3 regions of the Eubacterium sp. AM05-23 genome follow, and region 2 is predicted to be linked to each of the others. Evidence: predicted binding sites of a transcription regulator. Region 2 holds the regulator's gene; each other region holds the start of a gene.
What was found. The regulator HrcA, encoded in region 2, represses chaperone genes, less so after heat shock. The targets are predictions, from matches to a motif close to TGTTAGCACTCNNNNNNNNNGAGTGCTAACA.
Positions count from the first base shown of each region.

Region 1: the regulator HrcA is predicted to act here: its motif matches at 2,315-2,345, upstream of htpG (molecular chaperone HtpG).
Region 3: the regulator HrcA is predicted to act here: its motif matches at 2,863-2,893, upstream of DW091_RS01065 (Hsp20/alpha crystallin family protein).

Region 1 covers NZ_QUDF01000001.1:220,579-225,846, forward strand. Annotated here, with positions in the region: gene DW091_RS00960 (response regulator) at 1-2,085, shown strand, start outside; gene htpG (molecular chaperone HtpG) at 2,373-4,283, shown strand; gene DW091_RS00970 (cation-translocating P-type ATPase) at 4,339-5,268, opposite strand, start outside.
Region 2 covers NZ_QUDF01000002.1:245,897-251,164, forward strand. Annotated here, with positions in the region: gene DW091_RS03440 (tyrosine-protein phosphatase) at 9-977, opposite strand; gene hemW (radical SAM family heme chaperone HemW) at 1,097-2,236, shown strand; gene hrcA (heat-inducible transcriptional repressor HrcA) at 2,574-3,608, shown strand; gene grpE (nucleotide exchange factor GrpE) at 3,617-4,183, shown strand; gene dnaK (molecular chaperone DnaK) at 4,409-5,268, shown strand, end outside.
Region 3 covers NZ_QUDF01000001.1:249,776-255,043, forward strand. Annotated here, with positions in the region: gene pyrF (orotidine-5'-phosphate decarboxylase) at 1-533, shown strand, start outside; gene DW091_RS01055 (dihydroorotate dehydrogenase electron transfer subunit) at 524-1,222, shown strand; gene DW091_RS01060 (dihydroorotate dehydrogenase) at 1,219-2,127, shown strand; gene DW091_RS01065 (Hsp20/alpha crystallin family protein) at 2,312-2,734, opposite strand; gene DW091_RS01070 (diguanylate cyclase) at 3,070-4,920, shown strand; gene DW091_RS01075 (type 1 glutamine amidotransferase domain-containing protein) at 4,922-5,268, shown strand, end outside.

The DNA of each region.
Region 1 (5,268 bases), on a different contig from region 2:
CTGAACCTTCAGATTGCCGAGGGACTTATGGAGCCCTACGGCATGCAGATTGATTTTGCCGTTTCCGGTGTGGCGGCAGTGGCGGCAGTCCAGAAGCAGGACTACGATCTCGTGTTTATGGATCATATGATGCCTGAGATGGATGGAGTAGAGGCTTTGAAAACAATCAGGGCCCTGCCAGATGAAAAATATAAAAAATTGCCCATTATTGCATTGACCGCCAATGCCACGCGGGAGGCCCAGCAGTTTTATAAAAACGAAGGCTTTAACGGCTTTTTAGCAAAACCCATCGACATTCACAGGATGCATGACATCCTGAGAAAATGGCTGAAAGCGGCCAACGATACAAGGGCAGACGGACAGCAGAAAGAGACTGGTCCTGCAACGGAGAATATTCCCCAGTGGCTGCTGCGCTATAGAACCGAGGAGATCGATTTCCGGGATGGGATTACGCGGATCGGTTCAATTTCTGTTTACACCCAGATTTTAAGAACATTTTACCGTACCGTTCAGGACAAAACAGCCGATCTGCCAGAGTTAATCAAAAACGACATGCGGCGTTTTATCATCGAGGTACATGGTCTTAAGGGAGCCTGTGCGGCTGTTTCGGCTGCCGGTCTTGCTGCGCTGGCCGAAAAGATGGAGCAGCAGGGAAATGAGAAAGACCTGGCGAAAATCCGTACCACGCTGCCAGTTTTCACCGTACGTGTAAGCCGCGCGGTTAAAGAGATTGAAGGTTTTTTAAACCGGACTGAAATGGAAAATCAGCCCGAAAAACAAAATGATATTTACTTTGACAGCTGTGTGCTGAACCAGTTGGAAAAAGCCTTTAAGACCTATGATACAGAAATGCTGAAAGCTCTTTTTTCTGAAAAAACGCATTACCTTTGCGATGAAAAAAGCACACTTCTTCTCAATGAGCTGCGTGACTGCTACGAGCGCTATGAGTTTGAGTGGGCCGCCGAGATACTGGATACCTACCGTGAAGGGGAAAGCCCCTGCGAACAGGAGCAGGTACAGGAAGAGAGAACGGACAGCAGGAAAAACATTGCTGTGGTCGATGATAACCCGGTTAATCTGGATCTGGCGGAGAGTGTGCTCCAGACGCATTACCGGCTTACAAAACTGATTTCGGGAGAACAGCTGCTGCGTTACCTTAAAATTGGCAGACCAGACATGATCCTGCTGGATATTCAAATGCCTGGAATCGATGGCTATGAAACCCTGAGGCAGATACGAAAACAGCCCGAATACCGGAGGATACCCGTCATTTTTCTGACCGGACAGAAAGATTCTGAAAGCGAACAGAAGGGATTTCTCTTAGGAGCAAAGGATTTTATCACCAAACCATTCGACCATGTCGCCATGCTGGCCAGAGTCGACGCACAGATAGAGCTGTATGGCTACCAGAACAATCTGGAGGAAATTGTCCGGAAAAAAACCAGCCGCATCGAGGATTTGCAAAAGATGATGAACCAGGGCTGGGCAGAGGCCATCGAGTCCAGAGATGGTACCACCGGCAGTCATGTGAAAAATACCACCCGGTATTTCAGGGCGCTGCTTGAAATTCTGGAAAAAACGCCGCAGTATAAGAAGGCTTTTCCGAAAGAAACCAGGGCAGATATGCTTCAGGCCTCCGCCATGCACGACATCGGCAAGATTGGAATCCGGGATGAGGTGCTAAAAAAACCAGGACCGCTCACACCGGAAGAATTTGACCATATGAAAACCCACAGCCAGATCGGCGGCGATATGGTACAGAAAATTATTGACAACACACACCCGGATGATTTCCTGAACTATGCCAGAGATATGGCGCTGTATCATCATGAGCGGTGGGACGGCAGCGGGTATCCCTGTGGCTTAAAGGGAAATGAGATTCCGCTTTATGTACAGGCGCTTTCCATCGCAGATGTTTTCGACGCCCTGACGGCTGTAAGGCCATATAAGCGGGCCTTCACAATGGAGGAAGCTCTGGAGATTATGTACCGCGACAGAGGAAAGTTCTTTGCGCCGGATATGTTTGATCTTTTCTATGACAATCAGGTAGTGATGCGCCGAGTGCTGGAAACCAAAATATCATAACAATCAGCCTTACCCGCCGGAAAGCAAGGGAAACTCCGGCGGGTTTTTGGTTTTAGATGCTCTGGAAAGGAAGACGCAGAGCATCCCTGTTAAGTTTTTATAAAGGTACTCGTAATAACTAAGACGTCACAAAAACGGGAGAAAGCGCTGAGAACAAAAATTGTCATTAAGATTATTTAAATTTTTCCTCAAAAGATCTTGATTTTTTCATCAGAATGATCTATAGTATTGTTAGCACTCGTACATATCGAGTGCTAACAATAACGAAATGAAAGTGAGTGGAGATTATGGCTAAAAAGCAATTCCAGGCAGAATCCAAACGCCTGCTGGATTTAATGATTCATTCGATTTATACAAACAAAGAGATTTTTTTAAGAGAGATCATCTCAAATGCAAGCGACGCCATTGACAAACGTTATTTTAAAAATATGTCGGAAGGCGGCAGCGGCCTCTCAAGAGAAGACTATGCGATCCACATTATTCCGGATAAGGAAGCAAAAACGCTGACCATTACCGATAACGGTATCGGGATGACCCAGGAAGAGCTGGAAGAAAACCTTGGCATTATCGCCAACAGCGGCTCTCTGGAATTTAAGTCTGAGCATGAGGCTCAGGAAGATATTGATATCATCGGCCAGTTTGGCGTCGGCTTTTATTCCGCCTTTATGGTCAGCAAAGACATCAAGGTCCGTACAAAGGCAGACGGCAGCGACATGGCCTATGAATGGGAATCCGAAGGCGCGGAAGGCTATACCATTGAAGCCTGCGATAAAGATGAAGTCGGGACAGAAATCATCCTGACACTCATGGACGATACCGATGATGAAAAATACAGCCAGTATCTGGAAGAATACCGTCTCAGAGAGCTGATTAAGCGTTATTCCGATTATATCCGCTACCCCATTAAAATGGAAGTGGAAAAGAGTACTCTGGTAGAGGCTTCCGAGGAAGAAAAAGCCAAAGAGGATTACGAACCACAGTACGATACCTACCTGGAGGAGGAGACCCTCAACAGCATGGTGCCTTTGTGGAAAAAGAATAAAAGCGAAGTTACCGATGAAGACTATAACAATTTCTACAAGGAAAAATATTATGATTATACCGATCCTGCAAAAGTCATCGCGACCCATGTAGAAGGCGTGTGCACCTATGACGCGCTGCTGTTTATCCCGTCGAACGTGCCCTATAATTACTTCTCAAAAGAGTTTAAAAAAGGTCTGCAGCTGTATTCCAGCGGTGTGCTGATCATGGATAAATGCGAGGATCTGCTTCCGGACTACTTTGGCTTTGTCAGAGGTCTAGTCGACTCACAGGACCTTTCTTTAAACATCTCAAGAGAAATGCTTCAGCAGGACCGCCAGGTCATGGCCATCGCCCAGCGTATTGAAAAGAAAATTACCTCTGAGCTTATGGACATGCAGAAAAAAGACCGTGAAAAATACGACGAATTCTATAAAAACTTTGGTCTGCCGCTCAAGTTTGGTATGTATGAAAACTATGGGATGAATGCTGATAAGCTTAAGGATCTGGTGATGTTCTACAGCTCCAGTGAAAAGAAAACCGTCACCTTTGCAGAATATGTCGGCAGAATGAAGGAAGATCAGAAATATATTTACTATGCCTGCGGTGATTCCATTGAAAAGATTGGGAAAATGCCGCAGATTGAGCTGCTCTTAGATCAGGGCTACGAAGTGCTTTACTGCACCGACGATGTGGATGAATTTGCGCTTAAGAGTCTCATGAAGTATGATGAAAAAGAATTCCGCTCCGCTTCCGATGATGATCTGGGGATCGAACAGTCCGAAGAGGCCAAAAAAGAATCTGAAGCCAAAAATGAAGAGAATAAGGATTTAATGACCGCCATCAAGGACGCTCTGGACGGCAAGGTAAATGCGGTCAAGCTGTCCACAAGACTGAAAAGCCACCCAGTATGCTTCTCAACAGAGGGGATATCCTTAGAAATGGAAAAAGTTCTAAACGCACAGCCCATGGGCGGCGATGTCAAAGCCGATAAGGTTCTCGAAATCAATGGGAGCCATCCGGTGTTTGACGCCATGAAAAAAGCATATGAAGATAAAAATAACGATAAGCTGAAAAAATATGCCAACCTGCTTTACGATCAGGCCATGCTCATTGAGGGAATGACCATTGAAGATCCAGTAGAATTTGCGCGCTCTATTTGTGAGCTGATGGTGTAATTTAGATAATATAAAAGCCCGGTTTTTCTTTTGAAAAACCGGGCTTTTTAAATGCTTAATCATCCGACAGGCTGGGTTTGCCAGTCACGGCACTGGTATGCTGCCGGCCTGTGACCATTTTAGTAATCTGGATGATCAGGGTAGGCAGAAATGCCAGCAGGCATATCTGGCCGATCTGTCCAAGGGTCAGCGGCGCCACGAGGAACAGGGTGTTGAGACCTGGTATAAACAGTACCGCCGCCAGAAGTAAAACACCGCCAAAGAAGGCCATGAGTGAGTATTTGTTTGTTCCGAATTTCAGCCGGAAAATGGATTCGTCACCCCGGCAGTTAAAGCCATGGAACAGGCGGGCAAGGGTCAGGGTGGCGAAGGCCATGGTGCTGGCCAGCATGGCGCTGCCGGACTGGTGGCCAAGGTAAAAGGCAGCCATGGTGGCAACGGCAATCAGCAGTCCCTGAGAGACAATGCGTTTGAGCAGGCTGCCGTTTAAAATCGGTTCTTTTGGATTGCGGGGCGGCTGGTTCAAAAGTCCGCGGCGCGAAGGCTCCATGCCAATGGCAATGGCAGGCAGGCTGTCAGTCAGCAGGTTAATGAACAGCAGGTGTACCGGCGCAAAGGGGACGGGCAGCGCCATCAGAGAGGCGTAGAGCACACAGAGGATACCTGCGGTGTTGCCGGAGAGCAGAAACTGAATGGCGTTTTTAATATTGGCGTAGATATTACGCCCGTTGATAACGGCTTTGACGATGGTGGCAAAATTATCGTCAGTCAGAATCATGGACGCTGCGTCTTTACTGACCTCGGTGCCGGTAATGCCCATAGCCACGCCGATATCGGCTTTCTTAAGGGCTGGAGCGTCGTTGACGCCGTCGCCAGTCATGGAGACAATGCGCCCCTGACGCTGCCAGGCGTCGACGATTCGGATTTTATGCTCGGGTGATACACGGGCGTAGACAGAAATGCGCGGAAGCTTTTCATCAAGCTC
Region 2 (5,268 bases):
TTTGTTTTTTATACGCTTGGCGCTTCCAGCATGTTTTCGCGGATTTTGTCCAGATCTTCTTTTGTCAGATCGGTTTTATCAAGCAGGTAAGCGTCGACATTCTCGTAGTTTTCCTTGATGTAGTTCAGCTGGATTTTCAGCCATTCGGGCTTGACACCAAAGAAATCCTTGAGCTGATCCTTGGAAACACCCTTGGCCTCGTTTAGTTCATCGGCCATAATGGTGCCCAGAACCTCGAAGGCTTCGTCGAAGGTGAGGTTGGTCAGGGAGTAATCCGAGATAATGGTTTCCTCCGGCACGCCGCAGATCAGCAGGATGAGGGCTGTCATGAAGCCGGTGCGGTCCTTGCCGTTGGTGCAGTGGTACAGGATGGGGTATTCGCCGGGGTCGGTCATGACCTTGAGGATCTCTGCGTAGAGCGGCGCGGCGTTTTCGACCTGGTAGCGGTAGATTTTGCGCATGAACTGATCGATGCCGTCAGGCGCTGTAAAATTGATCTCGTTGTGGCTGAAGGGGATGTTTTTGAGTACCGGAATGTTTTTATAATCTGCGGTGGAGGGCAGCTTGTCCGGCATGGCTTTGGCCTTGGGGGCGTCCCTGAAGTCAAAGACATGCTTGAGGCCAAGCTCTTCGAAGTATTCCACATCCTTATCGGAAAGGTGGGCCAGCTCCTCGCTGCGGATCACCTTGCGCCATTTTGTCTTGCGTCCGTCCAGACCGGTATAGCCGCCGATGTCGCGGATATTGATGGAATTTTCCAGCTGGATCAGCCGTTTGCCCAGGTTGGACTCGTCGCAGAAAATCAGGTGGTCTTCGTCCTTGAAATCAGTTTCCAAAGGATTTTTCTCTGGAAGCGGAAGGCTGTCGCTCTGGTTGAAATCTTCTGCCTGAAGCTTTTTCTGGCGTTTTTTATGAATCAGATATGGGACTGCGGCAGCCGCGGCAATAAGCGCCCCAATGCCTACAAATTTTTTCATATGTTCACTCCTTTGACTCTTTATACTTTATTATATAGAATATATTGTAACATAAAGACTTAAATTTGTCCCGGTGACAATTTGTTTTTTCATCATATTTTATAAAAAGGAGCGTTTTAATGGAAAATGTTGGAATTTATGTGCATGTTCCCTTCTGCCAGCAGAAGTGCCGCTACTGTGATTTTCCCTCATGGGCGGGGCTTAGCGAGGCGGATGCCCGGCGTTATTTTGAGGCGGTCTGCCTTGAGATAAGGGCCTTCGCGGATGAGCAGGGCAGGCTGTCCGCGCGCACGGTTTATTTTGGGGGAGGCACGCCCTCTTACGTGTCGGCTGATCATATCGGCCAGGTTATGGACTGTATCCAGGAGTGCTTTGAGCTGCCAGGGGAGGGTGTGGAAGCCACCATTGAGGCCAATCCCGGAACCCTGACCGGCGAAAAATGCCGGGCTTACCGCAGCATGGGCCTCAACCGCGTGAGCCTGGGTCTCCAGACCACGAGCGATGAAGAGCTTAAAGCCCTGGGGCGTATCCACACCTACGCGGATTTTGAGTCGTCGCTGGAGCTGCTGGGAAGCGCGGGGTTTGAGAATATCTCGGCGGATTTAATGTTTGGCCTGCCGGGACAGACCCTGGAGGATGTGCGCCGGGACCTTGCGAGACTGACGGCCCTTGAGCCCGTTAAGCATATCTCTTGCTACAGCCTGAAAATCGAGGAGGGAACTGCCTTTGCCACCCTGCTCCGCCAGGGAAAACTGGCGCTGCCAGACGAGGCGCTGGAACGCCAGATGCAGCACGCTGTCATCGACGGCCTGGCAGAGAAGGGCTTTGAGCAGTATGAGATATCGAACTTTGCAAGGAAAGGCTGGGAAAGCCGCCACAACAGCCTGTACTGGGTGATGAAGCCCTATGTGGGCTTTGGACTGGGGGCAGCCTCCTATTATAAGGAAGAGCGCCGCACCAACGTGATGGCAATGGGGGACTACTGTACTCTGGCTGAACAGGGGAAAGCCCCAGTGCTCGAGGCGCACACACTGGATGTGCAGGAGAAAAAGGGTGATTTTATGTTTCTGGGTCTGCGGCGCATGTGCGGCGTAAACGACGCGGATTACCGAAGGCTGTTTGGCAGCAGCTTTTTTGAAGATTTTGAGGAAATTGGAAACCTTGTGGCGGCGGGGCTTCTCACGCGTGAGGGGCCGGTGATCCGCCTTACCCCAAAGGGCCAGGATCTGGCGAATCAGGTGTTTGTGGCGTTTGTATAAGTGAGATGAGTGTAGCGGAGGACCGCCGTTGGATTTTGCGGGATCGCCGCGAGCAAGGCACTGTTACCTCATGACTTCGATGGTTCTGCGAAATAAAGCATCTTGGCGCGCGGCAAAATGGAAAAATCCTTTAACGGTTTTCGCTGCACGCCCTCTCTTTTTCAGCTTTTCACTTGGATAATATACCAAAAGGTTTCCTTGCTTAAATAATGTTTAAATCTTAAAAACTTGACATTTATCTTATAGAAATCTATTGACAAAGTAAGAACCCGGTGGTATATTATAGTCAAGATATTAGCACTCACAAGTAACGAGTGCTAATAAAGAGGTGAACAAAATGGACTTGAAAGAGAGAAAGAAGAAGATATTGGAGGTAATCATTAAGGATTACATCAATACCGCCGAACCGGTAGGGTCCCGGACTTTGTCAAAGCGTTATAATCTTGGCATCAGCCCTGCGACCATCCGGAACGAAATGGCTGATCTCGAAGACCTGGGCTTTTTAATGCAGCCGCACACCTCATCTGGAAGAATTCCGACTCAGCTGGCATATCGCTATTATGTCGATGAGATCATGCAAATTCAAAAATTAGCTAAGGTTGTGAGAAATGACATCCATAATGGGTATCTTAAAATAACAAGGGAGTTGGATAACACCATGAACCACACGGCGAAGGTGCTGTCACAGCTGACCAATTACACCTCTGTGGTGCTGTCGCCGCGGGTTTCCTGCTTTAACTGCAAGCACGTACAGATTGTTCCTTTGATCAAGGAACGGGTTTTACTCATTGTGGTCACCTATGAAGGGATGGCAAAGAACATTGAAATGACCCTTTCACAGGAAATTGACACCACTTTGGCCCTGAAACTGAGTAATGTCTTAAACAGCTTCCTTAAAAATATTTCCTTCCAGGAAATTAATATGGAGCTGGTGGATCAGATTCAGGAATTGTCCCCGGATGAAAGCAGTTTACTCCGGGAAATTCTTCCGGTATTAAGGGATACTTTGATGGAAGAGGCTTCAGACATCCACTCCATGGGTCTGACGAATCTTTTCAACTATCCCGAATTCAGTGATGTGGAAAAAATCCGTCACCTGGTCAATGTGATCGAGGAAAAACCGCTGCTGGCGGGGATCCTGTCAAATGATGACGCCAGTCAGGTGATTAACATCAGCATCGGGGATGAAAATGATAATGAGAATCTGAAGGAATTCAGTATTATTACGACAACCTACGAGCTGGAAGGAAAGACCGTAGGCGCTTTTGGGGTCATAGGACCGACGAGGATGAATTATGACAATGTCTCCTCGGTTCTTGATTATATAAGAAATGAACTGAACACAAACTTAACAAAATTATTAATGAAATAGGTGGTTAAATGGCTAAGGAAGAAAAGATGGAACAAAACGTAGACGAAACCATTAAGGAAGAAGCTACGGAGGAACAGGCAGCAGAGGAACAGAAAACAGAAGAACAGGAAACTGTAGAGGATGTTGAAAAATCGGTAAATGAAGCGGCCAAGGCAGAGGAAGCGGCTATGGAGCGTCTTATGCGCCTTCAGGCGGATTTTGAAAACTATAAAAAAAGAACGCAGAAGGAAAAGACTGACATTTACCAGTTTGCTCTTGAGGGCTTTGTCACAAAGCTTTTACCAGTGCTTGACAACCTGGACCGCGCCGAAGCGGCGGCGGATGATGACAATGCGGACAAATACCGCGAAGGCGTCCAGATGGTTTTCAAGCAGCTGATCGGTGTTCTGAACGAGGAGGGCCTGCAGGAAATTGACTGTGTGGGTACAGCCTTTGATCCGAACTTCCACCACGGCGTTGCCGTTGGAGCAGATCCTGAAAAAGACGACCAGGTTGTTCTGGAGGTTTTCCAGAAGGGTTACACTTTTAAGGATAAGGTCATACGGCCAGCGATGGTTAAGGTTAACCAGAAGTAAAAAAGCAATTGACAATGGGGAATTGAGAATGGAGAATTAAAAGAACAAATTTGCTAAAGCAAATTTGAGAAAGCGGTCAACGGCCGCATAAAGATCAAAATGCGTAGCGTTTTGTACCGGAATTTTCCATTTTCCATTCTCAATTCTCCATTAAACAACAAGCTGCTTTTTTGAAGAATGATAAAAATTAGAAATTTATACTAAAAACTTAGGAGGACATATATTATGGGTAAAGAAAAAATTATTGGTATTGACTTAGGTACTACAAACTCTTGCGTTGCTGTTTTGGAAGGCGGCGAACCGGTTGTTATCCCAAATGCAGAAGGGAACCGCACAACCCCGTCTGTTGTTGCGTTTACTAAAGACGGTGAAAGACTGGTCGGCCAGGTGGCAAAACGCCAGGCTGTCACCAATCCAGACCGTACAGTCGCGTCCATCAAGAGACACATGGGTACCGACTATAAAGTAACCATCGATGATAAGAGCTACACACCGCAGGAAATCTCTGCGATGATCCTGCAGAAATTAAAATCAGACGCAGAAGCCTATCTTGGCGAAACAGTTACCAAGGCTGTTATCACTGTACCGGCTTACTTCAGCGACGCTCAGAGACAGGCAACCAAGGACGCTGGTAAGATCGCCGGTTTAGATGTACTGCGTATCATCAACGAACCAACCGCAGCTTCACTGGCCTATGGTCTTGACAAGGCAGACAACCAGAAAATCATGGTTTATGACCTTGGCGGCGGTACCTTCGACGTATCCATCCTGGAATTAGGCGACGGCGTTTTCGAAGTTAAGGCGACCAACGGGAACAACAACCTGGGCGGCGATGACTTTGACAACAAGGTGATCGACTGGATGGCAGATGAATTCAAAAAATCCCACGGCATCGACCTGAAATCTGATAAAATGGCGTTACAGCGTTTGAAAGAAGCTGCTGAAAAAGCTAAAATCGAACTCTCAAGCGTTATGAAATCGGACATTAACCTGCCGTTCATCACTGCGACCGCAGAAGGACCGCAGCATCTCGAACTCTCCCTGACAAGAGCGAAATTCGACGAATTGACTTCTGGTCTTGTAAG
Region 3 (5,268 bases), on a different contig from region 2:
TTGAGGGCGATTTTGAGGTGGATATTCTGACCGTCAACGCCTACATGGGCGAGGACGCTGTATCCCCCTATTTCCCGTACATCGAAAATAATGAAAAGGGCCTCTTTGTCCTGCTGCACACCTCTAATCCGTCTTCAAGAGATTTTCAGGAGTTAAAATTGGAAGATGGCGGACAAAAGCTTTACGAAGCCGTTGGCGATAAGATCACCGAATGGGGCAGGCCTTACATTGGTGAAAGCGGCTACTCCGCAGTGGGCGCTGTGGTGGGCCTCACCTTCCCGGAAGAATTTGAAGCGCTGCAGGACCAGTGTCCGTCCACCTTTTTCCTGGTGCCTGGCTACGGCGCCCAGGGCGGCACCGGCAAGGATATTGCCAACATCTTCAAAAAGTCCCGCTGTGCGGTCATCAATTCCTCCAGAGGGCTGATCACTGCCCATCAGAAGGCAGAGACGCCCTGTGAGACCGAAGGCTTTGAAGCCTTGATCCGTGAAAAAACACTGGCCATGAAGGAGGACATTTTAAAGTGGCTTTAATTTTAGATAACCAGTTTGTGGCTGAAGGCATTTACAAAATGGACGTGGCCTACGACGGTGAAGTGGGCGTCGGCCAGTTTTTCATGCTGAGAGCCTGGGATAAGGACCCGCTGCTGTCACGGCCCATCTCCGTTCATAATTACGAAAACGGTGTGCTCACTTTCCTGTATCAGATTGTAGGTAAGGGCACCCAGCTTTTGTCAAAACTAGAAAAGGACGACACTGTGGAATTACAGGGCCCATACGGCAAGGGCTTCCCAGATGTGGACGCCGACCTGGTGGTGGTGGGCGGCGGCATTGGCGTCGCGCCCCTGTACTATGTGTGCCGTGACTTTAAGAAGAAACACCCAGAGAAAAGCCTGCGCGTTTACCTGGGCTACCGCGACGCGGCCTACTGCGTGGAGGAATTTGACGCTGTGGCAGACGAAGTGATCGTGGACATCGGCGGCATCATCACCCATAAGGTGGAAGCCCGTGAGGGCGAGGTGTTTTTTACCTGCGGTCCGGAAATCATGATGAAAAGCCTGTGTGATATCGTCCCGGCCGAAAACCCGGTTTACGTGTCGCTGGAGGCCCATATGGCCTGTGGTATCGGCGCCTGCCTGGGTTGTACTTGCAAGACCAGTGAGGGGAATAAGAAGGTCTGTAAGGATGGTCCGGTATTTACCAGAGAGGTGGCAGCCCTATGAGTAAAGTGTTAGAAACAAGATTTAACGATATTGTCTTTAAAAACCCGGTAGTCACCGCGTCAGGGACCTTTGGCTTCGGGCGTGAGTTTGAAAAGTACTATGACCTGGCAGCACTGGGCGGCCTTTGTACCAAGGGCCTGACGCTGGAGCCGCGCCCCGGCAACACCGGTATGCGCCTGTGGGAAACCCCGGCCGGCATGATCAACAGTATCGGTCTTGAAAACCCGGGTGTGGACGCCTTTATCGAAAATGAGTGGCCACACCTTAAAGAAATTGACACGGTGACGGTGGTGAACGTGGGTGGCAAGGACGAAGCTTCTTATCTGGAAGCCATTGAGCGAATCAACGCCATCAACGCGCAGCTGGTCGAGCTGAATATTTCCTGCCCCAACGTGAAGGCCGGCGGGATGGCCTATGGCATACGGCCAGAGATGGCGGCTGACATTACCCGAAAGGTGGTGGCAGTATCCAAGGCTCCGGTGATGGTCAAGCTTTCCCCGAATGTGGAGAACATCGCGGAGATTGCGCTGGCCTGTGAGGAATCTGGTGCCTGCGGCATCTCGCTTATTAACACCATCCAGGCCATGGCCGTGGATTATAAAAAGAAAAAGATCGTGTTTGACAACACCTACGCCGGGCTGTCCGGCCCGGCGGTCAAGCCCATCGCCCTGCGCATGACCCATCAGGTCTGTAAGGCAGTGGACGTGCCGGTGATGGCCATGGGCGGCATCAGCACCTGGGAAGACGCTCTTGAGTTTATCATGGTCGGCGCGGCCTGTGTGCAGGTGGGAACCATGAATTTCATCGATCCCAAAGCCCCGGTTAAGATCATCGAAGGGCTGGAAGCCTATTGCAAGGCCGAGGGCCTGGAAAATATCGATGAGGTGCGCGGTATTTTACTCTAGCTTTTAAATGTAAAAGAACCTCCCGAAATCCTGAAAAGTCAGCGGTATTGGCTTTTCGGGATTTCGGGAGGTCTTTTTTAGCCGAAAACAAAAGCCGCGCCCAGGGGAGTGAGCGCGGCTTTTTATATTACGGGGGAGTAATAAAATGAATATCGGAATCATCCGATAAGGGGTAAGCTTTGAGTTATTCAATCGCAATGTATTTTTTCTGTTCTACTTGCTTGGTTTCGTTTTTCGGGAATTCCAGATGGAGAATACCATCCTTGTAACCGGCTTTAATGTCGTCTTCCTTCACATTGTCGCCAACATAGAAGCTTCTTGAGCACTGGCCAGTGTAGCGTTCCTGGTGAACCAGATTGCCTTTTTCATCTTTTTCTTCCTTTGAGTCATCTCTGGAAGCGGTGATGGTCAGGTAGCCATTCTCAAGGTCAGCTTTGATATTTTCCTTGCCGAAGCCCGGCAGGTCCATATCCAGAATGTACTTGCCATCCTTTTCCTGAATATCCGTTTTCATGAGAGCGGGTGACTCTGTCTTTTTAAAAAACGGGTCATTAAACATATCATCAAACAAATTAAAACCGAAACGATCTTTAGGCATCAACAACATAAGGCATTCCTCCTTTTTGTTTTAGTTTTCATGATTTATGAAGTGATAAACCTTTATAACCATTGAGTTCGGTTCCTTTTTCAAGGGACTTCGCTTAACTTTGTTTACGAGTATATTATAGGACGGATTGTTAGCACTGTCAAGAGGTGAGTGCTAACATTTTAGATTTCGTTAAGCTTTCTACTGTTTTGTAATACCTTGAAGATTCTTTAATCCGTGATTTTCAGGAAGTTTTTAAGATAAATAAATTGTATATTTGGTTTGAGCAGTATATAATAAGGAGTAATACCAGAATAAGAAAGAGAATAATCTGCCAAACAGGTAGGAGGAAAAAAGTGAGACGATTTTTTAAGACTCTGTGCAGTTTCGGGCTGGTCATAAGTCTTATCATGTGTTTTATAGCGGCTCCGGCCCACGCCGAGGAGAAAAAGGTAGTAAGGGTAGCCTTTCCGGAGCTGCAGGGCTTTAGCAGCACCGACGCAAATGGAAAGCATTCCGGTTATACCTATGAATTTCTGCAGGAAATTGCCGCCTATACGGGATGGGAATACGAGTTTATTGCTGGAGATAGCAGTGACGAGACCCTGCTCCAGATGATGGAGGACTTAAAAAACGGTGAGGTCGATATTATGGGCGGCATGCTCTATTCAGACGAGCTGGCCGAGGAATACGATTTCCCGGAATATAACTGTGGCTACAGCTACTCAACATTGGCGGTCTTAAAAAGCAATACCGATATTAACTCGACCAACTATTCGACTTTTAACAATATGAAGGTAGGGGTCCGGGCTTCAGCTAAACGGCGGGCACAGGCCCTGGAGGACTTCTGCAAGGTTAATGGGATCACGGTTGAGACCGTCGAATATCCCAGTGAGGTAGAAATGCAGAAAGCTCTGGAGTCCGGCGAGGTGGATGCGCTGCTGGGATCAGATGTCACCCTGTTTGATAACCAGCGGATTATCGCACGGTTTGACGGAAAGCCCTACTATTTTGCAGTAACCAAAGGGAATTCTGAGATTATCAGCGGCATCAACACGGCCACGGCGGCCATCAATGAAAAAGACCCCAATTACGCCACTGATCTCTATATGAAATACTTTAATAAGGACAGCCAGCGTGTTACGCTGGAAAGCTTTGTCAAAGCGAATCCCATTGAGAGCATTGCTGCGGCGCTGGTTATCGGCCTGGTGCTGGCCGCCGTGGTGGGCCTGGCCATGTACATCCGTATTCAGCGCAACCGGCAGCTGCTGCTGGACTATGAACGCTACCGGGTGCTCTCAGAGATGTCCAATGAGCTGATTTTTGAGTATGACTATGGAGATGACAGTATTATGGTTTCTGACCGCTATGCGCAGTATTTTGGCGGCAAATCCCGAAACGAGCATTTTTTATCAGAGAGCCTGAAAAAGAATATGGAGACCGATGAGGCTGCCCGCTGGTTTGCAGAGCTCATCAAGCGCCGTCCGCCTGAGCAGGCCCGATGTGAGGTCGAGTACAGGGTGCGGGTAAGCTCCGGCGAGATCGAGTGGGTGCGCGGCACCAGCGTGATCATTTTTGACCGGCACGGCCACCCGCTGCGGGCCATTGGTAAGATTATCAACATTAACGAGGAAAAATGCGAGAAGGAAGCGCTTATCAACCAGGCGCACCACGACCCGCTTACAGGGCTGTACAACCGCACCACCTTTGAGGAAATCGTGAGTGACTATCTGGAGCAGTGCGGCGGCGAGAAGGGCGCGCTGATGGTGATTGACCTGGACCGCTTTAAGCTGGTCAACGATACCCTGGGCCATCAGGGCGGCGACGAGGTGCTCGAGGATCTGGCCAGGGAAATGGCCGCCATTTTTGATACAGACGCTGTTTTGGGCCGTCTGGGCGGCGATGAGTTTCTGGCTTTTGTAAAAAATATCGGCCATTGCAGGGAAAAGCCCCTGCGGGATGCCAGAAAGCTCTGCGGCGTAATGAGCCGGTGCTACGAAAAAGAAGGACGCCGGACAGAGGTCTCAGTGAGCATTGGCCTGGTCTATTCGACGGCGGACAGTGTGTTTGAGGAGCTGTATGGCAAGGCTGACAAGGCCCTGTATTATATGAAGGATCACGGAAAAAACAATGTAGCTGTCTATGATGCTTCTCTGGAGGAAGCTTTGGGTAATAATGAAAATACAAACAGAAAAGGAGCATTTTAACATGTCTAAAAAAATTATCGCATTAATCAGCGACGACTTTGAAGATCTGGAGCTATGGTATCCGGTACACCGTCTCCGCGAGGAGGATGGCGTGACTGTGGATGTGGTCGGCGAGGAAAAGGGAAAAACCTACATCGGAAAATACGGTGTGCCCTGTGTGTCGGACTACAGCTTTGATGAAATCAATCCCGATGTGTACGATGGCATTCTGGTGCCTGGCGGCTGGGCGCCGGACAAGCTGCGCCGCTTCCCGGTGGTCCTCGACATGGTGCGGGCCATGGATAAGGCAGGAAAGCCCATCGGTGAAATCTGCCACGCAGGCTGGGTGCTTATCTCGGCCGGTATCTT